DNA from 4 places in the Vibrio diazotrophicus genome. Region 1 is predicted to be linked to each of the others. Evidence: predicted binding sites of a transcription regulator. Region 1 holds the regulator's gene; each other region holds the start of a gene.

Region 1 (3,142 bases):
TGCTCTGGTAGGCTAGGGTGGTATATGGTTTTAATCAATGATTGAGATTTCAAATAATCCAAAATTTGCAGAGAGCTTTCTTCATGCACACGCATGCGTGCACCTAGGGTGCGAATACCACGCAGTGTCATATAGCTGTCAAACGGTGTTCCCGTAGCGCCAATACAGTTCCCCCACCAAGCAAGCTCTTCAGCATGAGCCTTGGTTTTACTGATCACGACACCACCAATCACATCTGAGTGACCATTGATAAATTTAGTCGTAGAGTGAATGACAAAATCAGCGCCCAGTGTCAGGGGCTGTTGGTATATAGGGGTTAAGAAAGTATTGTCTACCGCCACTAAAGCACCAACCGCTTTTGCTTGCTGGCAGATTTGTTCGATATCAACCACTCGCACTAGTGGATTAGAAGGTGTTTCTAACAACACCAGTTTTGGTTTTTTCGCCAATGCTGCTGCAAGTGCTTGCTGATCCGATTGATCAACAAACTGAACTTTGAAGTCGCCTTTATTCGAACGGGTGTTGAATAAACGGTAAGTTCCGCCATAGCAATCATGAGGAGCGATAATTAAGTCGTTAGGACTAAGAAACGTTGACGCAAGCAAGTTTAAAGCTGAAGTGCCGCAGTTGGTCACTACTGCACCCTCACCGCTCTCTAATTCGTATAACGCTTTTTCTAGCAGACCTCTGTTAGGGTTGCCAGAGCGGGTATAGTCATATTGTGGAACTTCGCCAAACGCAGGAAAGCCGTAGTTAGTCGAGAGATAAATGGGTGGAACGACCGCGTGGTATTGAGTATCTGATTCGATTCCGGTACGAACGGCGATGGTAGCTGACTTACGTTTGGTCATGAGTGTTTCCTTTCCTAAGACTCTTAAATATACCCGTCCTATTTGAAGCTGCATTGTTGCTGACTCGCTTGTCACTTAACTGCAACTACAATTAGTTTGTGTATAGACATCCAAATTTACAGTAAGAATACATGTGTTCGTCTATATTGGGGAATTGCATCATACTTTACTTATCTTATTTAAAGACGTCAACACTTCTAGACGTCTATATGTCTTTGCTTATGGCGGTAAATCCCGCTAAAATCTAGCCTTTGGAATTATTACTCGAATTCGAACAATGAAGGTGCGCAATGGCAGACTGGAACGGTGAATATATTAGCCCCTATGCAGAGCATGGGAAGAAAAGTGAGCAGGTGAAAAAAATTACCGTATCAATTCCTCTTAAGGTATTGAAAATTCTCACAGATGAGCGTACTCGCCGCCAAATCAATAACCTGCGTCATGCGACCAACAGTGAGCTTTTATGTGAGGCGTTTTTGCACGCATATACAGGCCAGCCGCTACCAACGGATGAAGACCTGCGTAAAGACCGTCCGGATGATATTCCAGCTGAAGTGAAAGCGTTAATGACTGAAATGGGTATCGAATTCGAGGCTTACGACGACTAATTGTTGTCGATAATCTGTTTTTACGCCTAATTGTGCAGATAGATATAAAAAGCCCTGATACGAATCAGGGCTTTTTTGATGCAATGCATTAGCAAGTGGCATTAGCGAGTAATTAAACCACTAGGCTCAAAACTAGTTCGCCATGTAGTTTTCTGGCATCTCGATACGTGCAACACCAGAATCAATAGCCGCTTGAGCCACAGCTCTTGCCACACGAGGAAGTAAGCGTGGGTCCATTGGTTTAGGAATAATGTATTCTGTGCCAAAACTTAATGTATCAACACCAGCGGCTTTTAACACTTCTTCAGGCACAGGCTCTTTCGCTAACTCGCGAATGGCTGCAACTGCTGCCAGTTTCATTTCATCGTTGATCACTTTCGCGCGCACGTCTAACGCACCACGGAAAATAAATGGGAAACAAAGCACGTTGTTAACTTGGTTTGGATAGTCGCTTCGGCCTGTACCCATAATCAAATCGTCACGCACAGCATGGGCCAGTGCAGGTTTGATTTCTGGATCTGGGTTTGAACAAGCAAACACTACAGGTTTATCCGCCATCAATTTGAGTTCATCAGCCGTCAGTAGGTTAGGGCCTGAAACGCCTAAGAACAGATCAGCGCCTTTAATCACATCTTCCAACGTACGTTTGTCTGTGTTATTGGCAAATAACTGTTTGTATTCATTGATGTCATCGCGACGAGTGTGGATGACGCCTTTACGGTCAAGCATGTAGATCTTTTCACGCATAGCACCACATTTAATCAGCAGCTCCATACACGCGACAGCCGCTGCACCTGCGCCTAGACAAACAATAGTACATTCGTTGAGTTCTTTGCCTTGCAGTTCAATCGCGTTAAGCATGCCTGCTGCCGTAACAATCGCAGTACCGTGTTGGTCATCGTGGAAGACGGGTACATCACAACGTTCAATCAGGCGACGTTCAATTTCAAAACAGTCAGGTGCTTTAATATCTTCTAGGTTGATACCGCCAAAGGTATCAGCAATGTTGGCTACGGTATCAACAAATTCATCGATAGTGCGGTGTTTTACTTGGATATCGATGGAATCTAGGTTTGCAAAACGTTTGAACAGCAAAGCTTTACCTTCCATAACTGGCTTTGAAGCCATCGGTCCAAGATTACCTAAACCAAGAATGGCGGTACCGTTAGAAATAACGGCGACGGTATTGCCTTTTGCTGTGTATTTATAAACGTTATCAACGTTCTGTGCGATTTCGCGAACAGGTTCTGCAACACCAGGGCTGTAGGCGAGTGCTAAGTCTTTTGCTGAATCTGCTGGTTTTGTGAGAGCGATGGCAATTTTGCCTGGAATTGGCAGAGCGTGGTAGTCGAGGGCTTGCTGACGAAAAGCTTCTTCCTCGTTGAGTTCATGGCGATCATTATTGGACATTTGGTGGAGCCTTATTGTTTTTGTTAAGGCCACTCATTCTAGAGTATGTCAATGGGTCTTCATAGTTATGATAAGTGAGAAATATAGCTCCTAAGACCAGATTATTGAGTTCGACATGTGTCTGGTTGAAGAAAGCGAAAACTAAAAAGGACGCCGTAGCGTCCTTTTTTAAATCTTTGCGTAAAGTAAAATTACTTCTTGCTAGATAGAGCGCCGAAACGCTTGTTGAAGCGATCAACACGACCACCAGTATCAACGATACGTTGCTTACCA
Region 2 (3,142 bases), 620 kb from region 1:
CGAGGTCTTTAACACTGCGTTTTCTTCTGATACGTAAGCTACATCAAACTGCTTCTCATCGTCGCAAAGGTAATGTTGAAAATCACTGTCCCTAACTTTAAGTCCATCGACTTCGGTTGAGCTTGAACACGCCATTAGTGCAGTCAAGGGTAGCGCCACCAAGCAGAATGCGACTAGGATATCGTTTCTATTCATGATGATTCTCTCTTCAAATAATAAAAAAGGCCGCCTAAGCGACCTCTTAATACCAACCCCAGCAATGTCTCAACTACCGATTACTAGTAATGGTATTATTTACGCTCTTTTAAATAGTTAGGCACTTCGCGCAAACTGTCCAGTACAACAGTGGCTAAACTTTCACCTTTTTCAGTCACAGGCTTGCCTGTACGAACTAAGATCTTGGTACCGACTCCGGCTGCTTCTGCGGCCATCATGTCTTCCGCTTTGTCACCCACCATCACAGAGTTCGCCATATCGATCTTCAAAAAGTCACGAGCAGAGATAAACATACCCGGCTTTGGCTTACGGCAATCACAATCTTCTTTATACTTGCCTACACCATACTCGGGATGGTGAGGACAATAGTAGATGCCATCAAGCTCAACGCCATTATCAACGAAGTTCCAGTCCATCCACTGCGTTAATGACAGAAAACGATCTTCACTGAACATGCCACGAGCGATACCCGACTGGTTGGTCACCAATACAAGTAGATAGCCCATTTCATGCAGTGTTTTCGCGGCTTCAAAAACACCGTCGATAAACTCAAAATCATGTTCGTCGCTTACATAGCCATGATCGACATTTATTACGCCGTCACGGTCTAAAAACACAGCTGGTTTCGCCAAAATATTCATCTCTTTAAAGTCAAACTACGCGAATTATTGCACGCTTTATTTCTTTCATCACTATCTAATTACTTAACAGTATCACTCAAACAACCATTTAGACGTCTAGACGTAAAAATATCTATTGACTTGAACTTAGTTAAGCCATAGCATCCTCTACCAAGTTAGAACGAGTTAAATATTTTATTCTGTTGTTGCTGCTTTTTTAGTAATACAAAGGTAACTCGTTACAAAACAACCAAGATTTATCCCTGCGCAGGTTTTTCAATGATTGAGATTAGTCACGTCAACAAGGTGTTTTATCAAGGCACGAAAGAAATCAATGCTTTAAAAGACATCAACCTTAACATCCAACAAGGCACGATCTTTGGTGTTATTGGCTCATCAGGTGCTGGTAAAAGTACGCTGATTCGTTGTGTGAACATGTTAGAACGCCCAACTAACGGTAGCGTTATTGTTGATGGTGTTGACCTTACTAAGCTGAGCTCGAAGCAATTGAGCGAAGCACGCCGTAACATCGGCATGATTTTCCAGCATTTTAATCTGCTTTCTTCGCGTACTGTGTTTGAAAACGTTGCTCTGCCGTTAGAGCTTGCTGGTCAAAGTGTTAGTCATATTGAGAAGAAAGTTTCTGAACTTCTTCAGTTGGTTGGCTTGTCAGAGAAACGTGACACTTACCCATCAAATCTAAGTGGTGGTCAAAAGCAACGTGTTGCGATAGCTCGTGCTCTGGCATCTGATCCAAAAGTGTTGCTGTGTGATGAAGCAACCAGTGCTCTCGATCCTGCGACTACGCAGTCGATTCTTGAGCTTTTGAAAGAGATTAACCGTAAGTTAAACATCACTATTTTGTTGATTACCCACGAGATGGATGTAGTAAAAAGTATATGTCATGAAGTGGCTATCATCGGTGACGGTGAATTAGTAGAGAAAGGTTCTGTGGGTGATATTTTTGCTCATCCAAAAACAGAACTTGCTCATCAGTTCATTCGTTCAACACTGGATTTATCGATTCCTGATGATTACCAAGCACGTTTGCAGCCAACACGAGTGCAAGGCAGTTACCCATTAGTTCGTTTGGAATTTACCGGCGCAACTGTTGATGCACCGTTGATGTCGCAAATTTCGCGAAAATTCAACATTGATGTCAGCATCCTGAGTTCAGATCTTGATTACGCTGGCGGTGTGAAGTTCGGCATGATGGTAGCGGAAATCTTCGGTGATGAAGAAAACGATAACGCTGCAATTCAATACCTTCGTGACAATAAAGTAAAAGTAGAGGTGCTTGGTTATGTCCTTTAATACCATTGCTAACTGGTTATCACTAAACGGTGACCTGCTTTTAACAGCAACTTGGCAGACTTTGTATATGGTAGCTGTTGCTGGCGTTATTGGTTTCGCGCTGGGTATTCCACTAGGCGTTATTCTGCACACGACTAAAAAAGGTGGTTTGCTAGAAAACACTAAGTTGAACAGCATACTTGGCGCAATCGTCAACATTGGCCGTTCAGTACCGTTTCTTGTGTTGATGGTAGCGATTATTCCAGTAACTAAATTGCTTGTGGGAACGTTCATTGGCACAACAGCAGCAATCGTACCTCTAACTATCGGCGCAATTCCTTTTGTTGCTCGCTTGATTGAAGGGGCATTATTGGAAGTTCCAACTGGTCTTGTTGAAGCTGCACAATCTATGGGCGCAACACCAATGCAAATTATTCGCAAGGTGCTGTTACCAGAAGCAATGCCGACCATTCTAAACTCTGTAACGATCACGCTGGTTACTCTTGTGAGCTACTCAGCGATGGCTGGTACAGTGGGTGGCGGCGGCCTAGGTGATGTGGCTATTCGTTACGGCTTCCACCGTTACGATGTGGTGATAATGGCAGTAACCGTTGTCATGCTTATTGTTCTAGTACAAATAATTCAATCAATCGGTGATGCATTCGTACGCCGCGTTGATCACAGATAAAACGATACAAGAATTTCTAACAAGGAGATTACCATGAAATTCAATCTTAAAAGTTTACTGACCATTGCTGCTGCAGCATCTGCGCTTGTACTAGCTGGCTGTGGTGATAAAGAAGCGGATACCAGCAAAGTAAAAATTGGTGTTATTGCGGGTGCTGAAGCTCAAGTAGCAGAAGTGGCTGCGAAAATTGCAAAAGACAAATATAACTTAGATGTTGAACTTGTAACTTTCACTGACTACGTAACACCAAACGCTGCGCTTGATGACGGTTCAATCGATGCAAACGCATTCCAACACAAGCCATACTTAGATCAACAAATTGCTG
Region 3 (3,142 bases), on a different replicon from region 1:
TTTTGCGTCGTAAAGTGCGAGGTCAGCGCGATGGTATATGTCTTCCATCCCCGTATCACTTTCAGCGAAATAACTTAAACCTATACTGATGGAGACTCGCGTATCGGAAAGCTCTTCGTGTAACAGTGTGTTGGATACCGCATCTACCAGTCTCTCTGCAAACGCGACGGGAGAAATCTCATCAGTATGCTTAAGAATAATGCCAAACTCATCGCCACCGAGCCGACCAATGGCGTCAGTTTTACGCACTTTGAGTTTGCATATCTCTGCGACTTTGCGGATCGCTTCATCGCCTAGGCTGTGCCCGTAGGAGTCATTAATCCGTTTGAAATTATCGATATCGACGACTAGGAAGCAGTAGTTTTCATGGTAACGCTTGAACGCATAAAACGCATCGTTAAGCGTTTCAAACAGTTTTCTTCGATTGAGTGTTTTGGATAAATCATCCACTTCAGATTGATAGAGCAATTGCTGCTGAATATGGTATCGAGCGGTAATGTTACGAGCAACCCACACCACCGCTCTTTCGCCATAGCGTAATGATTTTAGAGGGCTGACACGTCCTTCAAAACGCAGTTCCCCAATCGGGCCCGTTGCTTCATCGACCGTATCTACATCATCAGCAGACAAGGAATATTCAAAAACTTTAATGCAATCGCAATCGAGCGTTTCTTTAATTCTATCTTTAAACCAAGTGGCCTTTTCTGGTGGAAGGACATTGTCGAGGGTTAGTCCCTTTAAAGATGATCCGTCATGGTAAAGATCGGAGTTTTCACCACCAAATATCGCGGCATAGCGACCAGATTCAGTGAGAACAAAAACCAAATCAGGCAGAGCTGAAATTACCGCAGCGTATTCTTCGCATTCATAACACTGTCTATCCATATGTTCTACTTTCACGTAGTTCCAACCCTTTCCAATAGGCCTAATCATAGGCTGAACCACTCACATTCATAACAAAAGTGGCTCAACTGTTGATATTTTAGCTCATGTTTTTAAAGTCTAAGGGTGATCAATACGTGATTTACACATACTGGCGAATCTAACCAGAATTTGTTTCGCCTGCTCTGTTTCAGCAACCTGTTCGAGCTTGCTTGTGTAGCTATCGGCAATCGCTTCTTTCAAACCTTCAACAGAATCTCGCATGATGTCGCTGGTAAACTCCGGATGGAATTGCACGCCCCAAGTGCAACTGCCAGCTCGGAAGGCATGGTGTTCATCCAAATCGCTTCTGGCTAGACAAACAGCGTTCGGTGGAAGCTGCTGCACCGATTGGAAATGTACCGTTTGAGCTGCAAAGTTTGCTGGGAGTGACTCAAACAATGGATCATTACTTGCGCTCGGTAAACGCTCCAACTCTACCGTGCCAATTTCCAGACCTTTCGGGTTATAACCCACAGCACCACCAAGAGCTTGGGCGATTAATTGGTGACCAAAGCAAATGCCAAGAAGAGGAATTCTCTTTTCAGTGAGGGCAACGATGTCGTCTGATAATTTCAGCATCCAGTCGGTCTTTTCCGTCACCATAGAAAGTGAACCCATGATGATGACACCAGCCAAAGAATCATAATCAGGTAAAGCCTTGCGAGTACCATCTAGGAAAGTCACAGGGATATTGACCTCACTGATGGCTCTTTGTGCCCAGTGTTCAAAATCACCGTATTTCTTGAGTTGTTGTTCAGGAGCCTGACCAACATTAATTATCAGTAACGTTTTCATAAATTCCTTTTTTTGACTTCCTGCTACTTTGGCTAATTTAGTGAAAACGAAATGTGAGTTCAATCGCTATTTGTTGCGCTTAAGAAAAGGACTGCGGGAACTAACTTATAGCAAATTATTAGTTGCATATTACTTAGTCATCGATAATATAGCTGTTTAGACGGCTATACGTCTCTATGTTTAGGTAAGGAATAAATAAAATGAACGGATATAAAAAACTCTCTCAGTTGGGCTTAGTGGCATCGTTGGTTTTCGGCTTAGCAGCTTGTGGTCAGAAAGAGAGTGATGAAATCTCTGTTGGCGCAACAGTTGGTCCTCACGCGCAGGTAGTGGAAGCGGTTGCAAAAGAGGCAGCTAAGCAGGGTTTAAAAGTAAAAGTAGTCGAGTTTTCTGACTACATTACGCCAAACGCGGCGTTGGAAGATGGCAGCATTGATTTGAACAGCTATCAGCATCTTCCTTTCCTAAACAACTACAACAATAGTCAAGGTTCTCACCTTGTCTCTATTGGCGAATCTATCCTGATGCGTATGGGTATTTATTCGAATAAATACAAATCGTTAGAAGAGTTGCCAGAGAATGCGCGTATTGCCATTCCAAATGATCCAACCAACGGTGGTCGTGGCTTACTGCTGTTTGCTGACGCTGGTTTGATTACCTTGAAAGCGGATGCTGGCTTTAAAGCGACGCTAAACGATATCGTTGAAAACTCGAAAAACTTCGAGTTCTTGGAAGTGGATGCGGCACAATTGCCACGTACTTTGGACGATGTTGATGCAGCGGCTATCACTATGAACTACGTAATGTCTGCGGGTCTTGATCCTAAGAAACAGGGTATCTACCTAGAATCGAAGCAAGCACCTCTAGCGGTGATGGTGATTGCAAGCCGTGAGAAAGACAAAGATAACGAAGCGTACAAAAAATTCGTAGAAATCTACCAGTCACAAGCGATTCGAGACTTCATGCAACAAACCTTCAATGGCACTATTGAACCTGCGTTCTAATTGCCCAGATTCCCGTAGCAACGCCTGTTGCTGCGGGAAGTCAAACCTCCGCTTTGATTGTTTCTCCCTGCCTATATAATTTCTTCTCCCTTGCAATAATTTATTGTTATAACTAAAAATTCATAAAAGACTTTATCTGCAATAATTTGCCCCTATATCTTAAGAAGTCGTAAATCGAATACGTAAACCAAGAGAAGGATCAACCATGGCAAGTGAATATATCCCACCAAGAGTCTGGACAATGGACAGCGAAAATGGTGGTCAATGGGCGAGTATCAACCGACCGGATTCAGGTGCTCGTTTTGAAAGAGAACTTCCAGTGGGCTCTCACCCAATTCAGCTTTACTCAATGGGTACGCCAAATGGCCAGAAGGTGACCATCATGCTTGAGGAGCTACTTGCTCTGGGTGTGAAAGAAG
Region 4 (3,142 bases), 1.0 Mb from region 1:
GCGATTGCACTTGAGGCTTATTCACATGCGTTGCGGTTTTTCTATCAACGATAGGCAAGCTGTAAGTATCACAAGCCAGAATCGCTTCTTGGTCGCCATCTAATGCTCGTCCAAGTAGCGCGACTTCGGTGACTTTTTGCTTGGCAAACGCAAACCAGCTACGTACTTCTGCTGAGAGGTTTTGTTCGAGTTCTAAATTCACCGGGCTGTGCAGCAGTGAGCATGAACTCGCAATCCAAAGGCGATCACCCAGCTTATCTTTTACTGGCTGCAATCTGTTACGCAGGTTACCTAAATCTGCACGCCAAACGTTCCTGCCGTTGATAGCACCCACTGACAACACCCACTGTTGTGGCAATTTCTCTAGTACACTTTCTAACTGCTGTGGCGCGGCTGAAATGTCGATGTGAAGACCGTTTACAGGCAGTGCAACGATTTTGTCCAATGTATCAATCACCGAATCAAAGTACGTTGTTAGAAGCACTTTTACATCGCCTTGCAGTACCTGATACGCCAGCTTAAATGCATCTTGCCATTGGCTTTCTAACTCAAGTGACAGTACTGGCTCGTCGATTTGAACCCACTCTACCCCTTGTTTAGCCAACTTAGACAAAATGTTTTGATAAGCCGTCAGCAAACGTGGAAGCAAAGTTAAACGGTCAAAATTATCTTCCACTTCTTTACCCAAGTAGAGATAACTCACAGGCCCCAAAAGCACAGGTTTTACGTTTGCACCTGTTTTCACCGCTTCGTTGACTTCTTCAAATAGCTGCGGCCAGCTCACTTCGAACTTATCATCAGAACTGAATTCAGGAACGATGTAGTGATAGTTAGTATTGAACCATTTGGTCATGTCGGACGCCGCACTGCCGCTACAACCGCACGAGTTTTGCGACTGACCACGCCCAACGCGGAAAAGCGTATCGAGATCTGGAAAGCTATCTTTGTTATGAGATAGATGATGACGAGCAGGAACATGTCCAAGCAGCAAAGTAGTTGTAAGAACATGGTCATACCATGCAAAATCGCCTGCTGTCGTAAAGCTTAAACTCGCTTCTTTTTGTAAAGCCCAGTTGTTGTGGCGGATTTCGCTACCTACCGCTTTTAGCTCTTGCTGAGTAATATCACCACGCCAGTATTTCTCTAGTGCAAATTTAAGTTCGCGTTTTTCACCAATACGTGGATAGCCCAAAATATGTGTAATTGTCGCCATATGATCGTTCCTTCTATTAAGCTGAGGTTAGACACTAAAGATGTCTGGATGGCCAAACTATCTCGCTAACCGCTCAATGAAACAATCAACTAATATTCAACTTGTTTATTAAAAATATTCATACACACCAAACCTGCTTAATGAACAATACTTCAAACCAAACCAAGAAATAGACGTCTAGATGTTTACAGCTCCAAAAAAAGGGCGTAAGTTAGTTTTTAAATTCATGATGCTTACGGAATGATGAGGAAATCTCATGATAGAGCTAAAACATTTAAGAACGATTGCTTCGCTGAGAGACACAGGATCATTGACGTCAACAGCGACTTCACTCCATTTGACTCAATCAGCCCTTTCTCATCAGATTAAAGACCTTGAAGCGAGACTTGGTAGCCAACTTTTCTTACGAAAAACAAGACCGGTAAAGTTTACTTCCGAGGGTGAAATACTGCTTAAGCTTGCCGATGACATTTTGCCGAGAATCGCCAAAGGAGAAAATGAACTGGCGAGCTTAAAAGAAGACGTGAACGGCAGGCTGCATATGGCGATTGAGTGCCATTCCTGTTTCCAATGGCTTATGCCCGCGTTAAGAGAGTATCAAGTGGCTTGGCCAAGCGTCGCATTAGACTTTTCATCTGGCTTCGGTTTTGAACCTCTGCCGGCACTGCTTGCTGGCGAACTGGACTTAGTGATTACTTCCGACATTCTTCCGCGCTCAGAAGTGCACTACGAACCTCTGTTTGATTTTGAAATGCGCTTAATCACTGCCACTAACCATCCTCTCGCCATCAAAGAGTCTATTGCACCAGAAGATTTGGCAGAACAAACACTGTTGAGCTACCCAGTGCAGAAGCAGCGTTTAGATGTAGTGAAACACTTCTTACACCCCGCAGGTGTAGAGCCAGCAAAATGGAAACAAGCAGATAATACATTGATGTTGGTACAGATGGTGTCGGCAGGCTTAGGCGTTGCTGCTCTACCTAATTGGGCCATCAGCGAGTTTTCGCGTCAGGGATTGATCACCAGTAAACCATTGGGCAATGGCTTATGGCGTCGACTGTTTGCGGCGGTGCGTAATAGCGATAAAGACAAACGCTACTTACAAACATTCTTTGCAACGGCAAAACAGCAATGTAAAAGCCACCTTGACGGAATCAAGATGGCTTAAAAATGCGATTAAACTTAACGACCTGATGATTTGAACTGGTTGGTTAATGGATCATAGCGAAAGCCAAGATGACTCAATTTACCAACCACGCTTTCAACATCCATTTCATAAGTGGAAACCAGCTCATCTAAGCTGTCACACTCCAAGCGTAGCTTCTCATTCACTATGCCTAAAAGAATAATACTATCCAGCTTATTAACATTGCTCAGATCCATATCGGCACTCCTTTGAACAAAACCCACCTATTAAGCCTAGTCGGGATTTCACACAAAAAAAGTGATTTTGCTCTAGGGAGCTAAATTCTGATTATTGAATCAGATAGAGACTGTGAAAACCTGTGCTCGCCAGCAACACCAGCAAGAATGCTACCGCTAACTGACCTTTCTCCGGCTTCTTGGCCGTAATAATATGCCAGCTCCAAAAAACGATACCGACAATCAGTAAACTGAAACTGATGATCAATGGCATGGTTAACTCGGCTAACTGTTCGCTTTCAAGTGAGTAAGCAAATGGAACAATGCACAACGTTGTAGCCATTGCAGACAAAATTCCTACCACAGGCAGAATACGATGAAACGCATCTAGCCTGCTACGAGCAATGGACAAAAGCATGTTCGCGAATACCGAGCCAAGCAGAAATATCATCATGAACAGTGATAAAGAAGCACTCCAGCTTGCCGCTTCACTAATCAATACACCGACATATGCCAGTGATAAACCGTTGGCCAGATAAAGAACCCATATAGGTCCTTCATCACGAG

Evidence for each region. The regulator MetJ, encoded in region 1, represses methionine synthesis genes. The targets are predictions, from matches to a motif close to TTAGACNTNTANANGTCTAA.
Region 2: metN (methionine ABC transporter ATP-binding protein MetN) is a predicted target of MetJ. The motif match lies at 946-965, and genes of this name have one in related genera.
Region 3: AAGA51_RS15835 (MetQ/NlpA family ABC transporter substrate-binding protein) is a predicted target of MetJ. The motif match lies at 1,876-1,895, and genes of this name have one in related genera.
Region 4: metE (5-methyltetrahydropteroyltriglutamate--homocysteine S-methyltransferase) is a predicted target of MetJ. The motif match lies at 1,383-1,402, and genes of this name have one in related genera.

What each region holds. Positions count from the first base shown of each region.
Region 1 is NZ_CP151842.1:223,162-226,303, forward strand. Features, by position in the region: gene AAGA51_RS00995 (O-succinylhomoserine (thiol)-lyase) at 1-851, opposite strand, end outside; gene metJ (met regulon transcriptional regulator MetJ) at 1,142-1,459, shown strand; gene AAGA51_RS01005 (malic enzyme-like NAD(P)-binding protein) at 1,592-2,869, opposite strand; gene rpmE (50S ribosomal protein L31) at 3,061-3,142, opposite strand, start outside.
Region 2 is NZ_CP151842.1:845,565-848,706, reverse strand. Features, by position in the region: gene AAGA51_RS03870 (MliC family protein) at 1-195, opposite strand, end outside; gene gmhB (D-glycero-beta-D-manno-heptose 1,7-bisphosphate 7-phosphatase) at 291-848, opposite strand; gene metN (methionine ABC transporter ATP-binding protein MetN) at 1,116-2,150, shown strand; gene AAGA51_RS03855 (methionine ABC transporter permease) at 2,140-2,817, shown strand; gene AAGA51_RS03850 (MetQ/NlpA family lipoprotein) at 2,851-3,142, shown strand, end outside.
Region 3 is NZ_CP151843.1:103,974-107,115, forward strand. Features, by position in the region: gene AAGA51_RS15825 (diguanylate cyclase) at 1-885, opposite strand, end outside; gene AAGA51_RS15830 (glutamine amidotransferase) at 1,003-1,719, opposite strand; gene AAGA51_RS15835 (MetQ/NlpA family ABC transporter substrate-binding protein) at 1,920-2,723, shown strand; gene yghU (glutathione-dependent disulfide-bond oxidoreductase) at 2,929-3,142, shown strand, end outside.
Region 4 is NZ_CP151842.1:1,262,876-1,266,017, reverse strand. Features, by position in the region: gene metE (5-methyltetrahydropteroyltriglutamate--homocysteine S-methyltransferase) at 1-1,213, opposite strand, end outside; gene metR (HTH-type transcriptional regulator MetR) at 1,470-2,381, shown strand; gene AAGA51_RS05715 (DUF4250 domain-containing protein) at 2,396-2,596, opposite strand; gene AAGA51_RS05710 (hypothetical protein) at 2,688-3,142, opposite strand, start outside.